4 regions of the Paramixta manurensis genome follow, and region 3 is predicted to be linked to each of the others. Evidence: predicted binding sites of a transcription regulator. Region 3 holds the regulator's gene; each other region holds the start of a gene.
What was found. Region 3 encodes CRP, which controls carbon source genes, mostly activating them, when cyclic AMP is high. Its sites were predicted from a motif close to ATGTGANNNNNNTCACAT; they were not measured.

Region 1 (5,711 bases), 1.8 Mb from region 3:
GTCCGGAGATTGGTTCGGCGAGAGTGCGGTTATGCCTTACGATGGTCATCAGCAACTGGCTGTTGAAATAAACCAGCAGCAGCCCTGAAGCGGTAATCACTCAACCAGTACAGGGAGAACAATATGAACTACCGCCTGACGGGGCTGGCACTGGCAAGCGTATTACTGGTCGGCTGCGCCAGTTCTAAAGGGACGGATGAGCCGCAAGGGCGTTCCGATCCGCTGGAAGGTTTCAACCGAACCATGTTCGATTTTAACTACAACGTACTGGATCCCTATGTTTTGCGTCCGGTCGCGGTGGCATGGCGTGATTATGTACCGGTTCCGGCGCGTAGCGGGCTGAGCAATTTCCTCGGTAACCTTGATGAGCCTGCGGCGATGGTGAACTCCTTCCTGCGCGGCGATCCCTATCGCGGCATGATCCACTTTAACCGCTTCTTCCTGAATACCATTTTCGGATTGGGCGGTTTTATCGATGTGGCAGGGATGGCGAATCCGAAACTGACGAAAGAGGAGCCGCCGCGTTTTGGCGGAACCCTGGGTGCCTGGGGCGTGGGCTATGGCCCTTATGTAGAACTTCCGGCTTACGGCAGTTTTACCCTGCGTGAAGATGGCGGCGATTACGCTGATACACTCTATCCGGTGTTAAGCTGGCTGACGTGGCCGATGTCGATTGGTAAATGGACGCTGGAAGGCATTGAAACGCGTGCGCAGTTGCTGGATTCCGATGCGATTTTGCGTAACTCGAAAGATCCTTACGCCTTTGTGCGTAACGCGTATTTCCAGCGGCATGATTTCCTGGCGAATGGCGGCAAGCTTAAACCGCAGGAAAACCCCAACGCGCAAGCGATTCAGGGTGAGATTAACGAGATCGACGCGGAATAAAAACGGCGGGTCACTGCCCGCCGATGGTAAAGGTTACAGCATAACGGCGAGACTACTCTCGCCGTTATGTTTAGAACTTGTAGTTAAAGTTCGCGCCATACAACCAAGCTTTACCTTCTGAATCAAAGGTATATGGGGTGTTCACACCACCGTTACGCGCGGTTGCCACTGGGTCGGTTCCTTCACGGATAGTGACTTTCTGGCCGTGCATATAAGAGACGCCCACGTCGACCGAGGCGTCCTCGTTGAAGGCGTAGGATGCGCCAGCACTGATCCAGGTACGGTCTTGATCCGGAATAGAGATAGAGCGTTGGTCGGCGGGAACCGGGCTATCATCAAAGGCGATACCGGCACGGAAGGTCCAGTTGTCGTCGTAGAAATAAGAGGTACCCAGCGCGATGCGGTAAGCATCTTTATAGCTTTCATCTTTATAGAACAGCGTTTGGCCATTAGAACCGGTCGCTTTCAACTGCTGGAACTGGCTCCAACTGGTGTAGGCCATGCTGTAATGGATGGCCCATTTCGGCGCCACTTTGTGGTAACCGGAGATCTCCCACATTTCAGGCAAATGAAGCGACAGCGAGCCCGGCACCGTCGCGCCGCCGGTACCCACCGGCAGGCCAAATTGGCTACCAATCGGGTTCAGCGCGACCGGGATATCGCTCTTATAAGCGCCATCAAAATCGACCTTCACTTCAGAGCGGTAGGTCAAGCCAAAGCGGTTATTGTCATCCACTTCATACAAAATACCGGCGTTCCAGCCGTAGCCCCACTCATTGCCTTTCAGGCGGGCAATTTGCGTATCGGCAGGTGCCGCTGGCGCGCCAGCGGCAGGCAGTAAGGAACCCAATTCACCGAAGTTACGCTCAATCTTGGCCCGTGCATAAACCGCATCAAACCCGACCCCAAAACTGAAGTGTTGGTTAAGACGGTAAGCGGTGCTCAGATTGAGGTTAGTGGTCATCAGGTCGGTTTTACCGGCAAACGGACCGCCTGCGTAATTATCATTGAATTCGGTTGCCAGACCATAATTGCTGACCGCCGAGGCGCCAATCCACCACTGATCGTTAATGGGCTGCACGTAATGGATATTTGGCACCCATTGGTTCGGCGCAATATTATCGGCTTTCAGGCTATTACCGGAACCGGTTTGTCCATCCAGAGAAACATCCGGATCAATATAGACGGCGCCGATCGAGAACATCGGGCGATCCATTAATGCCATGGTCGCCGGGTTACGACTGGCGGAAGCGGCGGTATCGCCCATTGCACCTTCACCAGAATAAGCCCGACCTAACCCAATGGCAGAGAATTCATTAAGCTGAAATCCTGCTGCGTATACGTTAGAGGAAATGATTGCCACCGCAGCCGCCACAGCTGACTTTGTAAACAGGTTTTTATGGTTCATGACCACAACCTCATTATCTGATTTTTATTAACTCGTTACATAACGTAACAAAGGATCGCGGATTGTAGGGACTGAAGTACAACAGACAAATCAGACCAGTGCGGCAAGTATAGGTCCGACCTGTGTATATGTTGCAATATTGTTTTTTAAATATTTCAAGAATGATGCGTGAAATAAGATCTGCTTAACAAAAAACGGGCAATAAAGTGGAATAACCGTGCGGTAATTGCGTCCGATCAATATTTAATGTGATATTCATCACTGACATAGAGATAGCCATCGGGTCGGCGTAAACTCATGGGCAGTAAATAAATATCCTGCCGTGATGCGGCTGTATCAGGAGAAAATAATGACTGATGCCATTAATAAATGCAGTGCGAATGAAACCGCAGCTTGCTGCTGTGTTGATGTTGGAACCGTAATGGATAATACCGACTGTACCGCTTCCTGGTCACAGGCGTTTAGCGATCGCCAACAGGCAGAGGCGATGTTAGCGACATTAACGGAAAAAGCGCGTGCGGTTGAGTCAGAACCTTGTGATGTTCAGGCACGTTTCACGCCGGAAGCGGAAGGGATCAGGCTGAATGTAGATTTTACCTTTGCCTGTCAGGCGGAAACGCTGATTTTCCAACTCGGCCTGCGTTAACTCCTTCCGTATAGACTTTGCCAGCCGCCAGTATGTTTCCACGCATGCTGGCGGTTTCCTTTTCTTGTAAAGCGTGTTTGTTCTCGCATTTTTCTCTCCTAACGCTTGGCGTAATGTAACAACCTGGTTAACACTGGATCAGGTCAGACCTCTTTGGCAATGATGCCGCCGGTCCAGTTAACAGGTGATAACAATGAGCAAAGCGCTACCCTTGCTTACCCGTCAGGGCGACCGCATCGCGATTACGCATGGATTACGCACGCCATTCGCCCGGCAGGCGACTGCGCTGCATGGCATCCCCGCCATTGAGTTAGGCAGGATGGTGGTCAGTGAAATGATGGCGCGTAGCGAACTTCCGGCTGAGGTGATTGAACAACTGGTATTCGGTCAAGTGGTACAAATGCCGGAAGCGCCGAATATCGCCCGCGAAATTGTGCTGAGTAGCGGATTGGGTGTTGAAACCGATGCTTATAGCGTTAGCCGCGCTTGCGCCACCAGCTTTCAGGCGGTGGCAAATGTCACCGAAAGTTTGCTGGCCGGGACTATCCGTGCGGGTATTGCGGGCGGCGCCGATTCTTCGTCCGTGTTGCCAATTGGCGTGAGCAAAAAATTAGGGCGTGCGCTGGTCGATCTCAGTAAAGCGCGCACCTTCGGCCAAAAAATAAAACTCCTTAGCCAGTTACGTCCGCGTGATTTACTGCCGGTGCCGCCGGCAGTCGCCGAGTACTCCACCGGTTTACGTATGGGTGACACCGCTGAACAGATGGCGAAAACACATGGCATCACTAGAGAGCAGCAGGACGCGTTGGCGCACCGCTCTCATCAGCGGGCCGCCAAAGCCTGGGAAGAGGGAAAGCTGGCCGCGGAGGTGATGACGGCATTTGTGCCGCCGTGGCGCGCCGCATTCCAGCAAGATAATAACGTTCGTACCGCCTCCAGACCGGAGGATTATGCGCGTTTACGTCCCGCGTTTGACCGCCGTCACGGTACCGTCACCGCCGCTAACAGCACCCCTCTTACCGATGGCGCCGCCGCGGTTGTCCTGATGACGGAGTCGCGCGCGCGTGAGTTAGGCATTACCCCACTCGGTTATCTGCGCAGTTACGCGTTTACCGCTATTGATGTCTGGCAGGACATGCTGCTGGGCCCAACTTATGCCTCACCGCTGGCGCTCGAACGTGCAGGCGTGACGCTGGATGACCTCACGCTCATTGATATGCATGAAGCGTTTGCCGCGCAAACCCTGGCAAACCTCAAACTGTTCCGCGATGAGCGTTTTGCGCGTGAGGTGCTTAACCGCCCACACGCGATGGGCGAGGTGAACGAAGAAAAATTTAATGTGTTGGGTGGCTCAATCGCTTACGGGCATCCCTTCGCCGCGACCGGCGCACGAATGATAACCCAAACGCTTAATGAGTTACGCCGACGTGGCGGAGGATTAGGGTTGGTTACCGCCTGCGCGGCAGGTGGCCTCGGCGCGGCGATGGTTCTGGAGGCGGAGTAACAAATGGAACAACAATCAGCATTTCACCTTGATATGCGCTTAGACAATGTCGGCGTGATCGTTATTGACGTGCCTGGTGAAAAGATGAATACCCTGAAAGCGGCCTTTGCCACACAACTTCGTGAGGTGATTAAACGGGCGCGTGAAAATCCGCATCTGGCGGGCCTGGTGTTTATTTCCGGTAAGCCGGATTCCTTTATTGCCGGCGCCGATATTTCGATGATTGCAGCTTGTGATAGCGCTGAAGAGGCCGAGGCGCTGGCGCACCAAGGGCAAAAAGCGATGGCGGAAATAGCCGCGCTTCCGGTGCCGGTAGTGGCAGCGATCCACGGCCCTTGTCTCGGCGGCGGTTTAGAGCTGGCGCTGGCCTGCGCGAAACGTGTCTGTTCGCTGGATGACAAAACGCGGCTGGGGTTACCGGAGGTACAACTGGGGCTACTGCCCGGTTCTGGCGGAACGCAGCGCTTACCACGCTTAATCGGCGCTTCGCAGGCGCTAAACCTAATGTTGACTGGCAAAACGCTACGCCCGAAGCAGGCGTTGAAACTGGGGTTAGTCGATGAGGCGGTACCGCAAGCGATTTTGCTGGAAACGGCGGTAAAACTGGCGCTGAAAGCGCGTGAAGCGCGTCGTCCATTACCCATCCGCGAGCGTTTGATGAATGGCCCGCTGGGTCGCAAGCTGATGTTTTTGCTGGCGACAAAGCAGACACGAGCGAAAACCAAAGGTAATTATCCGGCGACGGAGCGCATCCTGAATGTGGTGCGTATTGGGTTAGAGCAGGGCAGCGGAAGTGGTTATGACGCCGAAGCGCAGGCGTTTGGCGAACTGGCAGTATCAGCACAATCCGCCGCGTTGCGCAGCATTTTCTTTGCCACTACCGCGATGAAAAAAGAGCGTGGCGCTGATGCACAGCCCGCCGCATTGCGTTCGATTGCGGTACTGGGCGGCGGATTAATGGGCGGTGGCATTGCCAGCGTCACCGCGACACGGGCAAAACTGCCGGTGCGCATAAAAGATATTAATCTTGAAGGCATCAACCATGCGATGAAATACAGTTGGGAGCTACTGAGCCAAAAGGTAAAACGGCGGCAGGAAACGGCGGCTGAACGGCAACGCGAGATGGCGTTGATTTCCGGCGGAACCGATTATCAGGGGTTTCAACAGCGCGATGTCGTGATAGAGGCGGTATTTGAAGATTTGGCGCTGAAGCAAAAGATGGTGGCCGAAGTTGAGCAGCATTGTAGGCCCGACACCGTTTTCGCTTC
Region 2 (5,711 bases), 1.7 Mb from region 3:
CTGGTGTTCGCCGCCGCATGTGCGGTGACCAGGAAACCGTCCGGTTGATCGGACCAATAGCCTACCAGCACGCGGTCAAAACCGGCTTGTTCATGGGCGCGGGCAAAATCGGCGATGTACTGTTTATCAAACAGCGTACCGCTGGCGGGGATAATTTCCGACGCCAGGCGATGGCCGATCATGCCAAGAAACTGAATACTCATTGGGCTTCTCCGTGGATGTGGCCAGCCGGGCTGGCAGAGAGAAAACCCTATTACCGAATAAAAGCAGTGTGAAATGAGAAAACAGGGATAGCTAAGTTAAAAAGTAGCTAATAAAAAAGGCCGGGAACGCCCGGCCTTTGCATCTAAATCCACGGATTAGGCTAATACTACGCCTGCGATAGAGGCGGACAGAATGCTAACCAGCGTTGAACCGTACAGCAGTTTGAGACCAAAGCGTGAAACCACATTACCTTGCTCTTCATGCAGGCCTTTGATCGCCCCGGCAACAATCCCGATAGAGGAGAAGTTGGCGAAAGAGACCAGGAACACCGACAGGATACCCTCACTGCGCGGAGAAAGCTGGCTGGCGATTTTTTGCAAATCCATCATGGCGACAAACTCATTGGAAACCAGTTTAGTGGCCATAATACTGCCGACTTGCAGCGCTTCGTGCGCTGGCACGCCCATCACCCACGCAAACGGATAGAACACATAACCTAACACGCCCTGGAAGCTGATGCCGAAGATAGTATCAAACACGGCGTTAATCGCTGAGATCAGCGCGATGAAACCGATCAGCATCGCTGCCACGATGATGGCAACTTTAAAACCGGCCAGAATATATTCGCCCAGCATTTCGAAGAAGCTTTGTCCCTTATGCAGATCGTTTAACTGCAAGTCTTCTTCTTTATCAACGCTATACGGGTTGATCAGCGATAAAACGATAAAGGTACTAAACATGTTGAGCACCAGTGCGGCGACCACATATTTAGGCTGCAGCATCGTCATGTAAGCCCCGACGATCGACATTGATACCGTCGACATAGCGGTTGCCGCCATGGTATACATGCGGCGTTGCGACATTTTGCCCAGAATGTCCTTATAGGCGATAAAGTTTTCTGATTGTCCCAAAATCAGTGAGCTTACCGCGTTGAAGGATTCCAGCTTGCCCATACCGTTGATTTTTGACAGTACGGTACCAATTGCGCGGATAACCACCGGTAAAATGCGGAAGTGCTGCAAAATACCGATCAGCGCGGAGATGAAGACGATAGGGCAGAGTACGTTCAGGAAGAAGAACGCTAAACCCTTATCATTCATCCCGCCAAACACAAAGTCGGTTCCTTTCGCTGCATATTTCAGCAGGTGATCGAACAGACCGGCGAAACCTTTTACAAACCCGAGGCCGATTTCCGAGTTCAGGAAGAACCAGGCAAGTAGCAACTCGATCACCAGTAGCTGTATGACGAAGCGGGCGCGGATACTTTTGCGATCGTGGCTGACCAACAGAGCCAACAGCGTGACCACTACCAACGCCAGAATAAATTGCAAAATGCGGGACATGTATGCTCCAAATTTGAGGCAGGTTATATTTCGTTGCGTATTCTATGTAACGGCAGGCGTAAAAACGAGATCAAGGCCACAATATAATAATTACCTATCCCGACAGGTGTCAGAAAAGCCTGACGGATCACATCTACACCGGGGGTTAAAAACCCGTCACCGCCCGCTGAACGCCAAACCTGTCACCTAACGTTAAAGGGATTGCTCATTTTTTAGCACCAGGTTATTGTGATCCTAATTTATAGCCTTTGCTATACTTTATAGCGATGGCTATCAGAGCGATAAAGATAACCGAATATCACTCGCCGGAGTGTCCCTTTATCGTATAGGGGTGTTCAAGCGTCCACGCAGGGTTACCACTATGTTAGAAAGTCGCACCGCGGAACGAGCTGCACGCGGAGCCCGTAAAGTTAAATTTGCCTTGCTGGGTCCCGCATTTATTGCGGCTATCGGGTATATCGATCCCGGCAACTTTGCCACCAATATCCAGGCCGGAGCTTCGTATGGCTATAAGCTGCTGTGGGTGGTGGTGTGGGCTAACGTCATGGCGATGTTGATTCAATTGATGTCGGCAAAGCTAGGGATTGCAACGGGCAAAAACCTTGCGGAACACATTCGCGATCGCTTCCCGCGCCCGGCGGTATGGTTTTATTGGGTACAGGCGGAAATTATCGCGATGGCGACCGACTTGGCTGAGTTTATCGGCGCGGCGATCGGCTTTAAATTACTGCTTGGCGTGTCATTACTGCAGGGCGCGGTGCTCACCGGAGTGGCGACCTTCCTGATTCTGATGCTACAACAACGCGGTCAAAAGCCGCTGGAATTAGTGATTAGCGGCCTGCTGCTGTTTGTTGCGGCGGCCTATATTGTTGAGCTGTTTTTCTCCCAGCCGAACGTAGCTGGTTTGGTTAAGGGTATGGTATTGCCAACGTTACCCACCTCAGATGCGGTTTTCCTTGCCGCCGGGGTGCTGGGCGCCACCATTATGCCGCACGTTATCTATCTCCATTCGTCGTTAACGCAACAGGAAGGACGCGGTACGCGGGCGGAGCGTTACTCTTCAACCAAACTGGATGTGGCGATTGCGATGACCATCGCTGGGTTTGTAAACCTGGCGATGATGGCGACTGCCGCCGCGGCTTTCCATTTTAGCGGTCATACCGGTATTACCGACCTGGATCAGGCGTATTTAACCCTGAAGCCGCTGCTGGGTCATGCTGCCGCTACGGTATTTGGTCTCAGCCTGGTGGCGGCCGGTTTATCCTCGACCGTAGTTGCTACGCTCGCGGGGCAGGTGGTTATGCAAGGTTTTATCCACTTCCATATTCCACTATGGTTACGGCGTACGGTGACGATGTTGCCTTCTTTTATTGTCATCATGCTCGGTTGGGACCCAACGCGTATTCTGGTGATGAGCCAGGTCATGCTCAGCTTTGGTATCGCGCTGGCGCTGGTTCCGCTGCTGGTTTTTACCGGCAAACAGGAATTGATGGGGGACATGGTCAACAACCGGTTGATGCAAAACACTGGATGGTTAATTGTGGTGCTGGTGGTGGCGTTAAATATCTGGTTACTGATCGGAGAAGTGTTTCACTAATGTGCGTTGGGGCGGAAGAATCCGCCCCGGTTTTGCTTAATGGTGGTGATGATCGTCATGATGATGGTTATCATGATGCCATTGCCGTTCGCGCTGGTGTTGGTGCCATGCGCGTTCGCGTTCCCACTGACGATGGCGTTCCCACTCCTGATGTCGACGCCACTCTTCGTGACGCCACCAGCGGCCATCATTCCATTGATAACGATCGTTCCACCAACGGTGATCACGCCAGTGTCCGCCGTCCCAATAGTAACCTCGGTTATCGCGGTCGCCTAAATGCAGCGTAACGCCGGGAGCCAGATCGATAGTTGCGCTATTGGCCTGTGCTGTGTGAATAGCCAAAGGCGATAAGGTTGCCAGCAAAGCGGCAAAAAGTACGGCACGTTTCATAATTATCTCCTTTTCAGCGACCGGACTGCGTCACTGTGACCCCAGCATAAAGCGAAACGCGGCCATCGACTTTGCGTTGTGTTCTGAAAATGTTTTATCACAGGGGATTTGAGACTATTCTTGCTGGCGCAACCCGCCCCGGTTAGGGCGGGAGGAGAGATTAGCGCAAGATCTCATCAATGCGCGTTAACTCATCATCACTAAAGTGACGCTGGCTCAACATTCCCACCGCATCATCAATTTGGCTGGTTTTACTGGCACCGATCAACACGCTAGTAACCCGGTCTCCGCGTAACACCCAGGCTAACGCCATTTGCGACAGTTTCTGTCCTCGAGCTTCGGCCAACGCATTCAGTTGACGTACCTTCTCCATTTTTTCTTCGGTCAACTGGTTCGCCTTAAGAAACTGGCTGCCGCTGGCGGCGCGTGAATCTTGCGGGATACCTTGCAAATAACGATCGGTCAATACGCCGCCCGCCAATGGTGAAAAAGCAATGCTTCCTACGCCTTCTCGTTCCAGTACTGTCAGTAACCCGTTTTCCGGCGTACGTTCGAACATCGAATATTTCGGTTGATGAATCAGACAGGGCGTGCCGAGATCACGCAGGATTGCCAACGCTTTTTCGGCTAACTCCGCCGGATAGTTAGACAGCGCGGCATACAGCGCTTTCCCCTGGCGTACGACATGGTCAAGCGCACGCATGGTCTCTTCCAGCGGTGTTTCCGGATCGGGACGGTGATGATAGAAAATATCCACATACTCTAACCCCATACGCTTTAGGCTCTGATCAAGGCTGGCGATCAGGTATTTGCGCGAGCCCCAATCGCCATACGGGCCTTCCCACATGGTGTAACCCGCTTTGGTGGAGATAATCAGCTCATCGCGCCAGGCATGGAAATCTTCACGCAGGATACGACCAAAGTTCTCTTCGGCGGAACCGGGCGGCGGGCCATAGTTATTCGCGAGATCGAAATGAGTAATACCACGGTCAAAGGCATGCCGTAGTAGCTGGCGGCTGTTATCCACCAACGTGGTATCGCCAAAGTTGTGCCATAAACCCAGTGAAATTGCCGGAAGCTTCAGGCCGCTACGACCTGAGCGCCGATATTCCATCTGTTGGTAACGTTCTGCTGCGGGGCGATAATGCATCTCTTGATCCTGTCACTCGTGGTTTAAAAACCCATGAGCATAGCAGTGTATGCGTTTACACAAGGATAAATCGCGTGGCGGATCGCAACTTGCAGATAATTCTGTAACCGTAACGATCTGTTGCCAGCGCGACAGGGGCACGCGGGTGGGAAAAGGTCGCCGTTTGAGAAGGATCTTCGATACTGAAAATACCTTTCCAGAAGGAGTCTGCTATGAAAGTGGCCACCGTTGGTGATTATTTGCTGTATCGACTGCATGAAATCGGTATCGATCATCTGTTTGGCGTACCGGGTGACTATAATCTGCAATTTCTCGATCACGTCATTGCGCATCCACAACTGGCATGGGTTGGCTGTGCTAACGAACTCAATGCCGCCTATGCGGCAGATGGCTATGCGCGCTGTAAATCTGCCGCCGCCTTATTAACCACCTTTGGCGTAGGAGAGTTGAGCGCGATTAATGGCGTGGCCGGTAGCTATGCCGAATACCTGCCGGTGATCCACATTGTTGGCGCGCCTTCGCTAAAAATGCAGCAGAACGGCGATCTGGTTCATCATTCGTTGGGAGATGGCGATTTTGAACATTTTTTGCGTATGCAGCGAGAAGTGACCGTGGCCCAGGCGGCGCTAACCGTGGAAAATGCCTGTGCTGAGATTGACCGCGTTATCCTGACCGTGCTGCATGAACGTCGTCCCGGCTATCTATTACTGCCAACCGATGTGTGTGAAGCGCCCGCGCGTACGCCCACCACGCCGTTAAAACCGGGAGGGGCAGAGTTTGACGCGCAGGCGCTAGCCGCGTTTAGCGATGCGGCAGAAGAGTGGCTGGCGCGGGCGAAATCGGTTTCACTGTTAGCGGATTTTTTGGTCGATCGTTTTGACCTCAGCGCGGTACTGGCACGCTGGCTTGATGAAACACCACTACCCCACGCTTCATTATTGATGGGTAAAGGTGTGGTTAATGAACAACGGCCAGGATTTGTTGGCACCTATGCCGGTGAAGGCAGTGCGGAAAGCACCCGGCAGGG
Region 3 (5,711 bases):
ATACCGGCAAATGCGGCCCATGCTGCTCAACGGCGCCTATCGGCAGCACCGCCACGATTTTATCCATTTCAAGCTGACTGAACTCTCGCGTGGATAACTCCCACCACCAACGTGACGACGGCATTTTCATGTTCTTTCTCCCGCTTTTTTCTCAGTCTCGTTAATTTTGCCAGGCGTTTAAAGCAGCAAATTTGCGTCACCGTGTTGCTTTTTTAGCATCGCCCGACGGCAAAGATGACACCGATGCGCTAAACGTGATAACAATGCTCATCGCCCGTCTTACTACAGGGAGCTTTATTATGTCTGCCAGGCATCCGATTATCGCCGTCACCGGCTCAAGCGGCGCGGGAACCACCACCACCAGCCTCGCGTTTCGTAAGATTTTCCAGCAGTTGGATTTACATGCCGCTGAACTGGAAGGGGATAGCTTCCACCGCTATACGCGCCCGGAAATGGATATGGCCATTCGCAAAGCGCGTGATTTAGGGCGGCACATCAGTTACTTCGGCCCGGAGGCGAATGATTTCGGCCTGCTGGAACAAACCTTCGTCGAATATGGCGAGAATGGGCGCGGTAAATCGCGCAAGTATTTGCACACCTATGATGAGGCGGTGCCGTGGAATCAGGTGCCGGGTACGTTTACGCCCTGGCAGCCGCTACCAGAACCTACCGACATCTTGTTTTATGAAGGCCTGCATGGCGGCGTGGTAACCCAACAGCATAATGTGGCGGATAAGGTCGATTTGCTGGTAGGCGTGGTGCCGATCGTTAACCTTGAATGGATCCAAAAATTGGTACGTGACACCAGTGAGCGCGGCCATTCGCGTGAAGCGGTGATGGATTCGGTCGTGCGTTCAATGGAAGATTACATTAATTACATTACGCCGCAGTTTTCACGCACGCATATTAACTTCCAGCGCGTTCCCACCGTCGATACCTCAAACCCGTTCGCTGCCCGCGGCATTCCATCGCTGGATGAGAGCTTTGTGGTGATTCATTTCCAGGGTCTGGAAGATATCGACTTCCCTTATTTATTGGCGATGTTGCAAGGTTCATTTATCTCGCACATCAATACGCTAGTGGTTCCGGGTGGAAAAATGGGGCTGGCCATGGAGCTGATTATGTCGCCGCTGGTGAAACGGCTGATGGAAGGCAAAAAAATCGAGTAATGCCAGAAGGATGCCGGGCCCCGGCATCCCATTATCGTTGGCGCAGGATCACAACGCCACAACCTCATAGCTATGGGTAATCTCAACGCCTTTCCCTAGCATGATAGCCACCGAACAATATTTTTCCGCCGATAAATCTACCGCCCGCGCGACCGCTTTATCGCTCAATGCCTTACCGCTAACGATAAAATGCAGATTGATATGGGTAAAAATACGCGGCGCTTCTTCCCGACGCTCCGAGCTGAGCTTGACTTCACAATCCGCCACCTCATTACGTCCCTTTTGCAGTATCGAAACCACATCAATCGCGCTACAGCCGCCCGCCGCCATCAGCACCATTTCCATTGGGCTTGGCGCTTTATCGCCTGAGTTCCCATCCATCAGTACCTGATGACCCGATGAGGATTCTCCCAAAAAGGTCAGCCCTTCAACCCACTTAACTCGCGCCTGCATCGCACTTCCTCCTAACCTTTCTCTGACATGTCAGACTACGCTTACCCGAATAAAACGGCAAACATCAACGATTCCCGTCATGCTGAAGCGAGACAACAGAAGACAGTAGCCTAAAGCTGTGCTACAAACAAAGCTGTAATATTTCGCCATTAAAAGCGAAAACGGGACAATTTGATGAGCTTAGCTCGAAACAGAGGCCCGGAAAATTTCCTGCCAGGAAAATGTTTGAATATTTCCACGCCTAACAGGGAACTTTGCCCTGTGTTTAGGGCACGATTACAACAGAGGATAACAGCGAATGGTTCTCGGCAAACCGCAAACAGACCCTACACTCGAATGGTTCCTGTCACATTGCCATATTCACAAATATCCATCCAAAAGCACGCTAATTCATCAAGGTGAAAAGGCCGAAACGCTCTACTACATCGTCAAAGGTGCCGTAGCCGTGCTGATCAAGGATGAAGAAGGCAAAGAGATGATCCTCTCCTACCTCAATCAGGGTGATTTCATTGGCGAGCTTGGCTTGTTCGAAGAGGGTCAGGAACGTAGTGCGTGGGTCCGTGCAAAAACGGCCTGTGAAGTGGCTGAAATTTCCTATAAGAAATTCCGTCAGTTGATTCAGGTTAACCCAGACATCCTCATGCGCCTCTCTTCGCAAATGGCGCGTCGCCTCCAGGTCACATCGGAAAAAGTGGGTAACCTCGCTTTCCTCGACGTGACGGGACGTATCGCACAAACTTTACTCAATCTGGCAAAACAGCCCGACGCGATGACACATCCGGACGGCATGCAAATTAAAATTACGCGTCAAGAGATTGGCCAGATCGTTGGCTGCTCACGCGAAACCGTCGGGCGTATCCTGAAAATGCTGGAAGACCAAAATCTGATCTCCGCGCACGGCAAAACCATCGTCGTCTACGGCACGCGCTAAGCTCTCTAAACCCACGGCGTGATACCTGGTATCGCGCCGTTTTTTTATACTGTGATAAGCGGATGTGGCGGCGAATAATTTATCACCCTGAAGTCAATTATGCGTTGCGGCAAACGTTGGTGCTCTGTTTGCCGGTCGCGATTGGCTGGCTATTTGGTAACTTACAACAGGGTCTGTTGTTCTCGCTGGTGCCTGCCTGTTGCAATATTGCCGGTCTGGATACGCCGCATAAGCGCTTTTTTAAGCGCCTGATTGTCGGCGGCACCTTATTTGCCACCAGCAGTTTCCTAATCCAGTGGTTGACGCAACACGCAATTCCCTTACCGGCTATCTTGCTTGCCATGCCGCTATTACTGGGCGTGACCGGAGAAATCAGCCCGCTCCATGCGCGTCTACTGCCGGCCTCACTGATTGCCGCCATCTTTACCCTCAGCCTGATCGGCCGCATGCCGATCTGGGCACCACCGCTTCTCTATATTGGCGGAACTATTTGGTACGGCTTCTTTAACTGGTTCTGGTTTTCGCTGTGGAAAGAGCAACCAATGCGTGAAACGTTGAGCCTGCTCTATCGTGAACTCGCCGACTATTGCGATGCGAAATACACCTTACTTACCCGTTTAACCGATCCGGAGAAAGCGCTGCCGCCGCTGTTGGCGCGCCAGCAGAAAGCGGTCGACCTGATTAACATGTGCTATCAGCAAATGCATATGTTGGCCGCCAACCGAAACAATAGCCATAAACGCCTGACGCGCGCGTTTCAGGTCGCGCTCGATCTACAAGAACATATTTCGGTGAGCTTGCATCAACCGGAAGAAGTACAAAAGCTGGTAGAGCAGAGCCATGCTGAGGCGGTGATCCGCTGGAACGCCAACCTGATCTCTGCCCGGTTACGCGAGCTGGCCGATGACATTCTCTACCACCGGCTGCCCGATCGTTTCACGATGGAGAAACCTTTGCAGGCGCTGGAGAAAATTTCCCGCCAGCATCCGGATAACCCCGTCGGTAACTTCTGCTATTACCATTTCAGCCGCATTGCTCGCGTGTTGCGGACACAGCGCCCGCTCTATCCACGCGATCTGATGGCGGACCGGCAGCGCCGTTTGCCGCTGCTACCGGCGTTACGTAGCTATCTGTCGATCAAGTCCGCCGCACTGCGCACGGCGGCACGTTTTGCGGTCATGCTGGGGATTGGTAGTACGTTGGCGTTGTCGTTTAACATTCCCAAACCTTACTGGATTCTGATGACGATTATGTTTGTCAGCCAGAATGGCTATAGCGCAACGCGTGTTCGTATCCAACACCGGGCGCTAGGCACCTTTGCCGGGCTGGTTATCGCCGCCGCCACGCTGCGGTTTGAGGTACCGGAAACCATTACGTTAAGCATAATGTTGGCGATCACGCTGATCAGTTATCTGTTCACGCGCAAATTCTATGGCTGGTCCATGGTCGGTTTTACCGTAACGGCGGTGTATTCATTACAACTGTTGTCGCTAAATGGCGCGCAATTCCTGCTGCCGCGCTTGATGGATACGCTAATGGGCTGCCTGATTGCCTTTGCCGGTATGATTTGGCTCTGGCCGCAGTGGCAGAGTGGCTTATTACGTCAGAATGCGCACGACGCGCTCGGCGCTTATCAGGACGCGCTGCGTCAATTATTAGGCGATGAGCAAGCGCCGGAGAAACTGGCCTGGCAGCGCGTGCGGGCCAACCAGGCGCATAACGCGTTGTTTAATTCACTCAATCAGGCCATGCAGGAACCGGGGTTTAACGACCGTTATCTGGCGGATATGAAACTGTGGGTAACTCACAGCCAGTTTATTGTTGAGCACATTAACGCTATGACGATTCTGGCGCGCGAGCACACTATGCTGACGCCAACGCTGGCGGAACGTTACCTGCAGTCGTGCGAAATTGCCTTACAGCGTTGCCAACAACGGCTGGAGTATGATGGGCCGGGTTCCGATACCAATATTCTGGAGGCGCCGGAAAACCCGCAGGAAGGACCAATCACCATTATGGAGCGGCATGTAAAACGCATTTTGAGTCATTTAAGCGTGATGCATACCATTTCATCGCTGGCCTGGAGCCAAAGGCCGCATCACGGACAATGGCTGGTCAGGCGTTTGAGAAAGCCTGAATAACATCAGGCTCTTATTCCGGGTTATAACACCGTTTTTAACGCGGCGGCGAAACGCGCCAAGCCTTCCGTAATATCACCAGGTTCAATCACCAGCGAAGGTGCCAGACGAATAACATCGGTGCCGGCATTCAGGATCATCACGCCGTGTTCTGCCGCCGCATTAAGAATATCGCGCGCCTTACCGACATGCTGAGGCTTTAACACCGCGCCAATTAATAGACCTTTACCGCGTATTTCCTCAAACACATCCAGCGCGGCATCAATCTGTTTTAAGCCATCAACAAATTGCTGCCGACGACTTTCAACGCCGCTCAATACCTCTGGCGTGTTGATAATATCCAGCGCCGTTTCGGCAACCGCGCAAGCGAGCGGATTACCGCCATAGGTGGTGCCATGCACGCCCGGCGCCATCACTGATGCAACCTCATTAGTCGTCAGCATCGCGCTCACCGGGAAACCGCCGCCCAACGCTTTGGCGGTAGTGAGAATATCGGGCTGCACATCATAATGCTCATGGGCGAACAGTTTACCGCTACGCCCCATACCGCTCTGCACTTCATCCAGCACCAGCAGCGCGTTATGCTGATTGCACAGTTCGCGCAGTCCGTTCATGAACGCCGGCGTTGCGGGCATCACGCCACCTTCGCCTTGAATCGGCTCAACCACAATCGCACAAGTGTGATCATCAATCACCGCCTTTACCGCCGCTAAATCATTAAACGGCACATGCACGATATCGGCCGGTTTCGGACCAAAACCGTCGGAATATTTCGGCTGGCCGCCAACCGAAACGGTGAACAGCGTGCGTCCGTGGAAAGCATTATGGAAAGCGATTATTTTACTTTTATAGGGGCTGTGGCGTTTCGCCGCGTAGTAACGGGCCAATTTGAATGCGGCTTCGTTGGCTTCTGCTCCGGAGTTGGCGAAGAAAACACGTTCCGCAAAGGTGGCGGCAATCAGTTTACTCGCCAAACGTAGCGCGGGCTCGTTGGTAAAAACATTGCTGGTATGCCACAGG
Region 4 (5,711 bases), 160 kb from region 3:
TCTTCCGTCGTGAAGGCCGTCCGAGCGAAGGCGAAACGCTGATCGCGCGTTTGATTGACCGTCCGGTTCGTCCGCTGTTCCCGGAAGGCTTTGTCAATGAAGTGCAAGTTATCGCCACTGTGGTATCGGTAAACCCACAGGTTAACCCGGATATCGTGGCGATGATCGGCGCTTCTGCGGCGCTGAGTCTGTCTGGTATTCCGTTTAACGGTCCGATTGGTTCCGCACGCGTCGGTTATATCAATGACCAGTATGTACTGAACCCGACCGTTGATGAAATTAAGCAAAGCAAACTGGATCTGGTGGTTGCCGGTACGCAGGGCGCGGTGCTGATGGTGGAATCTGAAGCGGACGTGCTGAGCGAAGAGCAAATGCTCGGCGCAGTGGTGTTCGGTCACGAGCAGCAGCAGGTGGTTATTGAGAACATTAACTCGCTGGTAGCCGAAGCGGGCAAACCGCGTTGGGAATGGCAGCCAGAGGCCGTGAATCAAACGCTGCATTCGCGTATTGCCGCATTGGCGGAATCGCGTTTGAGCGATGCTTATCGCATCACGGAAAAACAAGAGCGTTACGCTCAGGTTGATGTTATTAAATCCGAAACCATCGCCGCCCTGTTGGCGGAGGATGCGTCTCTGGATGACGCTGAAATCAGCGATATTCTGCACGCGATTGAAAAGAACGTGGTTCGTACCCGTGTTCTGAATGGCGAGCCGCGTATTGATGGCCGCGAAAAGGATATGATCCGTGGCCTGGATGTGCGTACTGGCGTGTTGCCGCGTACTCATGGTTCCGCGCTGTTTACGCGTGGCGAAACGCAAGCATTAGTGACCGCGACGCTGGGCACCGCGCGTGATGCGCAGAACCTGGATGAGCTGTTAGGCGAACGTACTGACAACTTCCTGTTCCACTACAACTTCCCTCCGTATTCCGTTGGTGAAACCGGGATGGTAGGGTCGCCGAAGCGTCGTGAAATTGGTCACGGCCGTCTGGCGAAACGTGGCGTATTGGCGATGATGCCGAAACTGGAAGAATTTCCGTACACCGTACGTGTGGTATCGGAAATTACTGAGTCCAACGGTTCCTCTTCAATGGCTTCGGTGTGCGGCGCTTCTTTGGCGCTGATGGATGCCGGTGTGCCGATCAAAGCCGCCGTGGCGGGTATCGCAATGGGTCTGGTCAAAGAGGGCGACAAATACGTCGTGCTGTCTGATATTCTCGGCGACGAAGACCACCTCGGCGATATGGACTTTAAAGTAGCTGGTAGCCGTGATGGGATTACCGCGCTGCAGATGGATATCAAAATCGAAGGTATCACGCGCGAAATCATGCAGGTTGCGCTGAATCAGGCGAAGGGTGCGCGTATGCATATCCTGGGCGTGATGGAGCAGGCGATCAGCACGCCGCGTGGCGATATCTCTGAGTTTGCGCCGCGTATTCATACCATTAAGATCAATCCGGACAAGATCAAAGATGTGATTGGTAAAGGTGGTTCGGTCATCCGTGCGTTGACTGAAGAAACCGGCACCACCATTGAGATCGAAGACGACGGTACGGTGAAAATCGCCGCAACCGACGGTGATAAAGCGAAGCATGCGATTCGTCGTATCGAAGAAATCACCGCTGAGATCGAAGTGGGACGTATCTATAACGGTAAAGTAACCCGTATCGTTGATTTCGGTGCCTTTGTGGCTATCGGCGGCGGTAAAGAGGGCCTGGTACATATTTCTCAGATCGCAGACAAACGCGTTGAGAAAGTGACTGACTATCTGCAAATGGGTCAGGAAGTACCGGTCAAGGTACTGGAAGTAGATCGTCAGGGACGCGTTCGTTTAAGCATCAAAGAAGCGACAGAGCAAACCCAGCCGGAAGCAGCGGCTGTGGTTAATCCTGAAGCGGAGTAAGCGTTAGATCACTGGTTCTCCCCCATTGTGAGGGGAGAACAGTTTCATCGCGAGGTCAGGATACCTTGTGCAGGACAGGCGGATGGCAGGATGTTCATCCCAATGTTGGTATTCGGGAGTGGGAAATGAAGCCTTTTTTGCGCTGGTGTTTCGTTGCGACAGCTCTAACGCTGGCAGGATGCAGCAACTCGGATTGGCGTAAGAACAACGTGATGGCAGTTCCTCTGCAGCCGACACTGCAACAGGAAGTGATCCTGGCACGCATGGAACAAATTCTTGCCAGTCGCGCCCTGACCGATGATGAACGCGCACAGCTATTATATGAGCGCGGAGTGTTGTATGATAGTTTAGGTTTGCGGGCACTGGCGCGAAACGATTTTTCGCAAGCGCTATCCATCAGACCGGATATGCCTGAAGTATTCAATTACTTAGGCATATATTTAACGCAGGCGGGCAACTTTGATGCCGCCTATGAAGCGTTTGATTCTGTACTTGAGCTTGATCCAACTTACAACTATGCGCATTTAAACCGTGGTATCGCCCTCTATTACGGCGGTCGATACAAGTTAGCGCAAGATGATCTGCTGGCGTTTTATCAAGACGATCCTAACGATCCTTTCCGTAGCCTATGGCTATATCTCGCCGAACGCGAGATAGATGCCGACAAAGCGAAAGTCGCGCTGAAACAGCGTTATGACAAAGCGGCAAGAGATCAATGGGGATGGAATATTGTCGAGTTCTACCTGGGCGACATCAGTGAAAAAACGCTGATGGAACGTCTCAAGGCGGACGCAACGGATAACACCTCGCTCGCTGAACATCTCAGTGAAACTAACTTCTATTTAGGTAAGTACTACCTAAGTCTGGGGGAGAAGGACGACGCGGAAGCGTTGTTCAAACTGGCGGTCGCAAACAACGTAAATAATTTCGTTGAGCACCGATACGCATTGTTGGAACTGGCGCTGTTAGGCCAGTCGCAAGACGATCTGACAGAATCTGACCAGCAATAGCTGACGAACAATTTTAGCCCATTTTTTTAAAAGTCATCGCCTTACCGGGTGAGGGCCTTTTTGTTCGTCGAATCATCTAATTTGAGCCGGTTCACACTTTTCAATGAAAATGACTGAATATTTTCACGACGAGTTATGTAGACTGGCCGCCGCAATCTAAGAGGCACGTGTACTACATGACTGATATCCAAACCACTTTTGCTGACCTTGGCCTGAACGCCGACATCCTCGAATCACTGAACGGTATGGGCTACGTTAAGCCATCCCCAATCCAGGCTGAGTGTATTCCTCACCTGCTGGCGGGCCGTGATGTGTTAGGTATGGCGCAGACCGGGAGTGGTAAAACCGCAGCTTTCTCGCTGCCGCTGTTAAACAACATTGACCCTGCGGTCAAGGCACCGCAAATTCTGGTGCTGGCCCCAACTCGCGAACTCGCGGTTCAGGTAGCTGAAGCCGTGACCGAATTCTCTAAACATATGCGCGGCCTGAACGTCGTGGCCCTGTATGGCGGCCAACGTTATGACGTGCAACTACGCGCTCTGCGCCAAGGCCCACAGGTTGTGGTTGGTACGCCTGGCCGCTTGCTGGACCATTTGAAACGCGGCACGCTGGATCTCTCTAGCCTGCGCGGTTTAGTGCTGGATGAAGCAGACGAAATGTTACGTATGGGCTTCATCGAAGACGTTGAAACCATCATGGCGCAGATCCCGGAAGGTCATCAGACCGCGCTGTTTTCAGCGACCATGCCGGAAGCTATTCGTCGTATTACCAAACGCTTTATGAAAGATCCGCAGGAAGTGCGGATCCAATCGAGCCTGACCACGCGTCCGGACATTAGCCAGAGCTACTGGACCGCTTACGGTCGTAAAACAGATGCGCTGACTCGTTTCCTCGAAGCGGAAGATTTTGATGCGGCGATTATTTTCGTGCGTACCAAAAACGCAACCATGGAAGTGGCGGAAGCATTGGAGCGTAGCGGTTATAACAGCGCCGCGCTGAATGGTGACATGAACCAGGCGCTGCGTGAGCAGACCCTGGAGCGCTTGAAAGATGGTCGTCTGGATATTCTGATCGCGACAGACGTGGCGGCTCGTGGTCTTGACGTTGAGCGTATTAGCTTGGTTGTTAACTACGATATCCCGATGGATGCGGAATCATATGTTCACCGTATTGGCCGTACCGGTCGTGCGGGGCGCGCAGGCCGTGCGTTGCTGTTCGTTGAGAACCGCGAGCGTCGTCTGCTGCGTAACATTGAACGCACCATGAAGCTGACGATTCCTGAAGTGGAATTGCCCAATGCAGAACTACTGAGTCAGCGTCGCTTGGCTAAGTTTGCTGGTAAAGTTCAGCAACAACTGGAAAGCAGCGATCTTGATCAGTACCGCGCGCTGTTAGCTAAGCTGCAACCGGAAGATGAACTGGATATGGAAACGCTGGCTGCCGCATTGCTGAAAATGGCGCAAGGCGAACGTCCGCTGATCCTGCCGCCGGATCCGGCTCCGCGTCCGCGTCGTGAATTCCGCGAGCGTGATGATCGTCGTGGCGATCGTCCGGAGCGTGGCGCACGTGATGGCGACCGTCCACGTCGTGAGCGCCGTGAAGTTGGCGATATGGAACTGTATCGTATCGAAGTGGGCCGTGATGACGGTGTTGAAGTTCGTCACATCGTCGGCGCGATTGCCAACGAAGGCGACATCAGCAGCCGCTACATCGGTAACATTAAGCTGTTTGCATCGCATTCGACCATTGAGCTGCCGAAAGGCATGCCGGGCGATATCCTGCAACACTTTACCCGCACGCGTATTCTCAACAAGCCGATGAATATGCAACTGTTGGGTGACGCGCAGCCGCGTGAACGCGGAGCAGAGCGTCGTCCGGCTGCGGGCGGACGCGGCGGTTTCTCCGGCGAGCGTCGTGAAGGTGGCCGTCGTTTTAGCAACGATCGTAACGATCGCGGCGGCGAACGTCGTGGCGGTGGTTTCAACCGTGATGGCGGTAACCGTGGCCCGCGTCGTGATGAAGGCGGCAACGCGCCGACCCGTCGTCGTGATGCGTAATCGCCAGCATTAAGTAAGTAGAAAAAAACCAGCCGTCCGGCTGGTTTTTTTATTATCTGTAACGGACGATCTTTATCGTTTAACGACCACCAGTAATCAGCACCCGCTCACCGCTCACATAAGCCGACTCATCCGATGCCAGAAACAACGCGACACGCGCCACATCTTCCGGTATGCCAAAGCGCCCAAGCGGTGTGGCTGCCAGCAGCTTAGCCTTTAACTCAGGATTAATCGCTTTAGTGGCTAACAACCCTTCGGTGAGAATACAGCCCGGCGCCAGAGCGTTAACGCGAATATTCCTTCCTCCCAATTCACGCGCCAGCCCTTGGGTTAACGTATCAATAGCTCCTTTAGTGGATGCCCATAATGTCATTCCCACCGTTGCGTCCTGGCTATCCAGCGCGCTCAGGTTAATGATACAACCGCCGCGATCGCCAAATGCACGGGCCGCCTGCTGGCACATCAACATCGTCCCCAATACATTTACCGCGAAAGCGCGCTGCATCTGCGCTTCCGTCATCGTCTCAAAGGGGCCGTAATGAAAGATACCGGCATTATTCACCACGATATCCAGCGCCCCATAACGCTCCAGCGTGACGGAAACCAGGCGTTTCACTTCATCCGCGCGTGAAATATCGGCCTGCACCGCAATCGCTTCGCCGCCCATCCCTTCGATATCGCTAACCACATCCGCTGCGCCGACCTCATCGGATAAATAATTCACTACGACGCGTGCCCCGACG

Region 1: a site for CRP is predicted at 2,540-2,557, ahead of PMPD1_RS15470 (YfcZ/YiiS family protein). Genes of this name have one in related genera too.
Region 2: a site for CRP is predicted at 1,612-1,629, ahead of PMPD1_RS16055 (NupC/NupG family nucleoside CNT transporter). Genes of this name have one in related genera too.
Region 4: a site for CRP is predicted at 2,991-3,008, ahead of yrbN (protein YrbN). Genes of this name have one in related genera too.

Annotation. Positions count from the first base shown of each region.
Region 1 is NZ_CP054212.1:3,223,170-3,228,880, reverse strand. It holds gene ccmI (c-type cytochrome biogenesis protein CcmI) at 1-88, shown strand, start outside; gene mlaA (phospholipid-binding lipoprotein MlaA) at 124-885, shown strand; gene fadL (long-chain fatty acid transporter FadL) at 956-2,293, opposite strand; gene PMPD1_RS15470 (YfcZ/YiiS family protein) at 2,643-2,939, shown strand; gene fadI (acetyl-CoA C-acyltransferase FadI) at 3,133-4,443, shown strand; gene fadJ (fatty acid oxidation complex subunit alpha FadJ) at 4,447-5,711, shown strand, end outside.
Region 2 is NZ_CP054212.1:3,308,885-3,314,595, reverse strand. It holds gene PMPD1_RS16060 (LLM class flavin-dependent oxidoreductase) at 1-203, opposite strand, end outside; gene PMPD1_RS16055 (NupC/NupG family nucleoside CNT transporter) at 360-1,547, opposite strand; gene PMPD1_RS16050 (Nramp family divalent metal transporter) at 1,909-3,144, shown strand; gene PMPD1_RS16045 (DUF2502 domain-containing protein) at 3,181-3,534, opposite strand; gene mgrA (L-glyceraldehyde 3-phosphate reductase) at 3,695-4,684, opposite strand; gene PMPD1_RS16035 (alpha-keto acid decarboxylase family protein) at 4,897-5,711, shown strand, end outside.
Region 3 is NZ_CP054212.1:370,895-376,605, reverse strand. It holds gene PMPD1_RS01715 (creatininase family protein) at 1-130, opposite strand, end outside; gene PMPD1_RS01710 (phosphoribulokinase) at 300-1,169, shown strand; gene PMPD1_RS01705 (OsmC family protein) at 1,218-1,622, opposite strand; gene crp (cAMP-activated global transcriptional regulator CRP) at 1,921-2,553, shown strand; gene PMPD1_RS01695 (YccS/YhfK family putative transporter) at 2,616-4,694, shown strand; gene argD (bifunctional acetylornithine/succinyldiaminopimelate transaminase) at 4,715-5,711, opposite strand, start outside.
Region 4 is NZ_CP054212.1:533,915-539,625, forward strand. It holds gene pnp (polyribonucleotide nucleotidyltransferase) at 1-1,901, shown strand, start outside; gene nlpI (lipoprotein NlpI) at 2,027-2,911, shown strand; gene yrbN (protein YrbN) at 3,015-3,071, shown strand; gene PMPD1_RS02660 (DEAD/DEAH family ATP-dependent RNA helicase) at 3,088-4,968, shown strand; gene PMPD1_RS02665 (SDR family NAD(P)-dependent oxidoreductase) at 5,048-5,711, opposite strand, start outside.